Regions from separate parts of the Obesumbacterium proteus genome, predicted to be linked through region 2. Evidence: predicted binding sites of a transcription regulator. Region 2 holds the regulator's gene; the other holds the start of a gene.
What was found. Region 2 encodes ArgR, which controls arginine synthesis, uptake and breakdown. Its sites were predicted from a motif close to ANTGAATAAAAATACANT; they were not measured.
Positions count from the first base shown of each region.

Region 1 (2,412 bases), 1.3 Mb from region 2:
TTGTTGAACAAACGGGCGGAACGGCATTTATTGGTGCCTTAGCCGACGCCGAAGCGATTTTACGCCGAGAGAAAGGTACCTGTGTTACGCCAGAAACGGCGGCCGTTCTATAAAACAAAATCAGCGCGCCGTGAATATTAGGCGCGCTGATTTATTGAGTTATTACAGTTTACCTAACGTCGCTACCATCACGGCTTTAATGGTGTGCAGACGGTTTTCCGCTTCGTCAAACACGATGCTGTGCTCGGATTCAAACACTTCGTCAGTCACTTCCATTCCGCCATGTAAGCCGTATTGTTCTGCCATCTGTTTGCCCACGGCAGTTTGATCGTCATGGAAAGCTGGTAAACAGTGCAGGAATTTCACCTGTGGGTTGCCGGTCAGTTTGATGACGTTCATGTTGATTTGATAAGGCAGTAGCTGGGCAATACGCTCTTTCCACACTTCTTTTGGTTCGCCCATGGAAACCCAAACGTCGGTGTAAAGGAAATCAGCGTCTTTCACGCCTTCCGCCAGATCTTCAGTTAAGACCAGCTTAGCGCCGGTTTTGTCGGCGATCGCCTGACATTGAGCCACCAGTTCGGCCTCGGGCCAGCAGGCTTTGGGCGCAACTAAACGCAGCTCCATCCCCATCAGCGCAGCGCCTTCTAACAATGAATTGCCCATGTTATTACGCGCATCGCCAAGGTATGCCAGCTTCACCTGCGACAGCGGCTTATTTGGCATATGTTCTTGAATGGTCAGTAGATCGGCTAAGATTTGGGTTGGGTGAAACTCATTGGTTAATCCATTCCAAATAGGCACACCGGCATACTGCGCCAAGGTTTCAACTACGTCCTGTCCCCAACCGCGATACTGGATGGCATCGTACATTCTGCCCAGCACGCGGGCGCTGTCTTTGATGGATTCTTTGTGGCCGATTTGGCTGCCGTTTGAGCCTAAATAGGTGACGTTAGCACCTTGGTCGTAAGCGGCAACTTCGAAAGAGCAGCGGGTTCGGGTGGAGTCTTTTTCGAAGATGAGCGCGATATTTTTGCCTTTCAGCGTTTGAGGTTCATTACCTGCTTTCTTAGCCTGCTTAAGTTCAGCGGCTAAAGTGAGTAGATATGCGATATCTGCAGGCGTGAAGTCCAGTAATCTAAGAAAATGATGCTGATATAGCTGACTCATAGTGCTCATCCCCAGTTGTGTTTTTATTGTGCTGCATGAATTAATATTCACATTATGTGTATTAAAATTCAAAATCAACCCCTGAGAGATAAATATTCACGTTTCTTATGGAGGCATGAGCGCGGCTGTGGGAGAATGAAAGTAGCGTGATTGCATACAGATTGAGGACAAAGGCATGGCAAATCCTGAGCTATTAGAAGAACAACGTGAAGAAACCCGCCTGATCATTGAAGAACTGCTGGACGACGGCAGCGATCCGGACGCGTTATACACCATTGAGCATCACCTTTCGGCTGACAACTTTGAGCTGTTAGAAAAAGCGGCGGTTGAAGCTTTTAAACTCGGCTATGAAGTCACCGACGCTGAAGAGCTGGAAGTTGAAGACGGTACGCTGCTGATGTGCTGCGATGTGATCAGCGAAGTTGGCCTGAATGCGGAAGTGATCGACACTCAGGTTGAACAGCTGGTGAACCTCGCTGAAAAAATGAACGTGAACTACGACGGCTGGGGCACCTACTTCGAAGATCCTAACGGTGAAGACGGTGACGACGACGAAGATGGCGACGCAGAAGGCGTTGATGAAGATGATAATGGCGTTCGCCATTAATCTTTAGATGTTCATCTTTCACGTTGCATGGTTAACGTCATCGTGAGAATAGCGAAATCCGGTGCCAGTGATGGCACCGGATTTTTTTGTGTGTAAAAAGGGAATTTAATGCCAATTCTCGGGCGTTTTTAGGATGAGTGCTTTTTGTTAAACCTTACAGATCTCTCAGCATTCTGACTTCGCAGTCCACATGGCGTGTGCTGCCGAGTGCTTCGGTGATATGGTTAAATCCGAGCTTCTCATAGAGCGCGATAGCCGCAGTGAGAGAGGCCGTTGTTTCTAGATAACATTGGCTAAAACCGTTCTCGCGGGCAAAATCCATGGCTTGGATAGCCAATTGTTTTGCTAAACCTTTTCCGCGCAGCACGGGTAGAAAATACATTTTTTGTAGTTCACACAGGCCGACGTCTGCGCCTTCAAGCGGAGCAACGCCGCCGCCGCCAACAACGTGTCCATCAAGCTCAACCACCCAATAGGCACAGCGTGGCTGGCTATAAACGTCGAAGAGATGATCGAGGTTTGGGTCAGAGACGGTATAGCCTTTGTCTGCGGTGAGGCCGCATTCCGCTGAAACTTCACGAATAACCTGCGCAATGGCAGCGTTGTCGTTTGCCGTCATCCGGCGCACCTGAAGT
Region 1 is NZ_CP014608.1:1,236,097-1,238,508, forward strand. Features, by position in the region: gene DSM2777_RS05860 (carbamate kinase) at 1-113, shown strand, start outside; gene argF (ornithine carbamoyltransferase) at 163-1,179, opposite strand; gene rraB (ribonuclease E inhibitor RraB) at 1,346-1,777, shown strand; gene DSM2777_RS05875 (GNAT family N-acetyltransferase) at 1,932-2,412, opposite strand, start outside.
Region 1: argF (ornithine carbamoyltransferase) is a predicted target of ArgR. The motif match lies at 1,226-1,243, and genes of this name have one in related genera.

Region 2 (2,412 bases):
AGCTTGACCCATAGACAGCGTTGCTGACCCGCCACCGGCTTTAGCTTCAACAACCTCGGTACCCGCGTTTTGAATACGTTTGGTCAGATCGGCAACTTCCTGCTCAGTGAAGCTCACACCTGGGATCTGAGACAACAGAGGCAAAATAGTCACGCCAGAGTGGCCACCAATAACAGGCACTTCAACTTCTGCTGGGTTTTTACCTTTCAGTTCACCAACGAAAGTATTTGAACGGATAACGTCCAGCGTAGAAATACCGAACAGTTTATCTTTGTTATAAACGCCAGCTTTCTTCAGCACTTCTGCTGCGATAGCGACCGTGGTGTTCACAGGGTTAGTGATGATACCTACACAAGCTTTAGGACACGTGCTAGCAACCTGCTCAATCAGATTACGTACAATACCGGCGTTCACATTAAACAGGTCGGAGCGATCCATGCCTGGTTTACGAGCAACACCAGCAGAAATCAGTACGATATCCGCGCCTTCCAAAGCTGGGCGAGCATCTTCACCGCTGAAGCCTTTGATTTTAACGGCTGTAGGGATGTGGCTGAGATCGACGGCGACACCTGGGGTGACTGGCGCAATGTCATAAAGGGAGAGTTCTGAACCTGAAGGAAGCTGAGTTTTGAGAAGAAGGGCTAAAGCCTGACCAATACCGCCGGCTGCGCCGAGAACTGCAACTTTCATTCTATACTCCTTGATTTATCTTTAATTTAAGAGTGCCGTGAATGCATTACCGCGCACCTTAGTCCATCATGTCTTAAAAAACAATCTGTTAACACAAAGATTGGGATATGACGCACTAATTCCATGTCCTACTGCAAGGTTTATAATGAAAAATAGCTTATGCATGAAAGATATAGGGCCACAGAGTAGGAATTCGTTGCGCACTTATCACAGCTCATTACCCGGCCATTACATTACACCCTTCTTTTACATCACAACAACATCATTTTAATAACAATCCATTTACGAATGCCGATGACATAGCCAAAGTTCCCGCCAACATATTCATTTTATGGGCAAGGTGGTAAAATCATCCCCTTGCCGGTTTGAACTCTATCGTGACCGACTTAACGTTTTCCGCACTTAAATTGCATAAAAATTCATTATTACGCATAATAATGTTCTCTATTTCTATTCCTACGGTGAAGAATGCGAACTCCAACAAAGCAAGAAGACTTGATCAAGGCATTCAAGGCGCTGCTCAAAGAAGAGAAATTCAGTTCTCAGGGTGAGATCGTGCAGGCTCTGCAAGATGAAGGCTTTGAGAATATCAACCAATCCAAAGTATCTCGTATGCTGACCAAATTTGGTGCCGTCCGCACACGAAATGCCAAAATGGAGATGGTATACTGCCTGCCAGCAGAGCTTGGCGTTCCTACCACGAGCAGCCCATTGAAGAATCTGGTTCTCGACGTGGATTACAACGAATCCGTTGTGGTGATCCATACCAGTCCGGGCGCTGCACAATTAATTGCACGCCTATTGGACTCATTAGGTAAGTCAGAAGGGATTCTGGGAACTATCGCAGGTGATGACACAATTTTCACCACGCCTGCAAAAGGGTTCTCCGTTGAGCAGCTGCACGACGCTATTTTGTCGCTATTTGATCAAGAGCTGTAATCCTGTTCTCAGGCCTGGTATCTATCAGGCCTATGATTTTCTTCCTGCTCCCCCTTAAACCTGCCGTACTCTTTTCCGCTTAATTACACAACTCATACAGCATGATTCGCTACTTCAAATAGCATTAATGGTCAATCAGCCCTATATCTATATTCCTACCGGTCACAAACGCTACAGACCGCACATTTTGCAACATGATGTTACTTTGTTGATTTAATTAAACTTTAGTCTTGAAAGTGTGTTTTTTGCACTGTTTTTATTCCATTTAGATCTATTCATCAAAGCAATATCAAACAAATAAACCTAACAAACCATTAGCTCGCTATTAATTTTTCAGGTTACTAGGTGTACACTTGTTTTCGTGATTTGAATCACACTTCAAAACTAAATAAAACAATATCTGAGGGATACATCATGAAAATCAAAACTACTATTGCAACTCTTGCCGTTCTTTCATCTCTTTCTTTCGGCGCATTTGCTGCTCAATTAGTTGATAACGCACAGGCATCAAAAATGCAGCCTGTTGGCACCATCAGCGTAAGCGGTGTAAGTGCAGCCCCTTCTGATATCAGAGCAGCACTGTCAGCTAAAGCCGACGCACAAGGCGCAACAGCATACCGCGTCGTAGAAGCCCGTAATGAAGGCTCTTTCCACGCAACTGCTGAAATCTACAAATAAAATACGGATTCACCTGCTTAACGGAGCACAAACTCCGTCAATGAATCGCTAAAGTTAAACCGCAGTGACCAAAAGAATATCGTCATTGAATCTAAGATCGAAGTA
Region 2 is NZ_CP014608.1:4,900,952-4,903,363, forward strand. Features, by position in the region: gene mdh (malate dehydrogenase) at 1-690, opposite strand, end outside; gene argR (transcriptional regulator ArgR) at 1,159-1,629, shown strand; gene yhcN (peroxide/acid stress response protein YhcN) at 2,044-2,307, shown strand.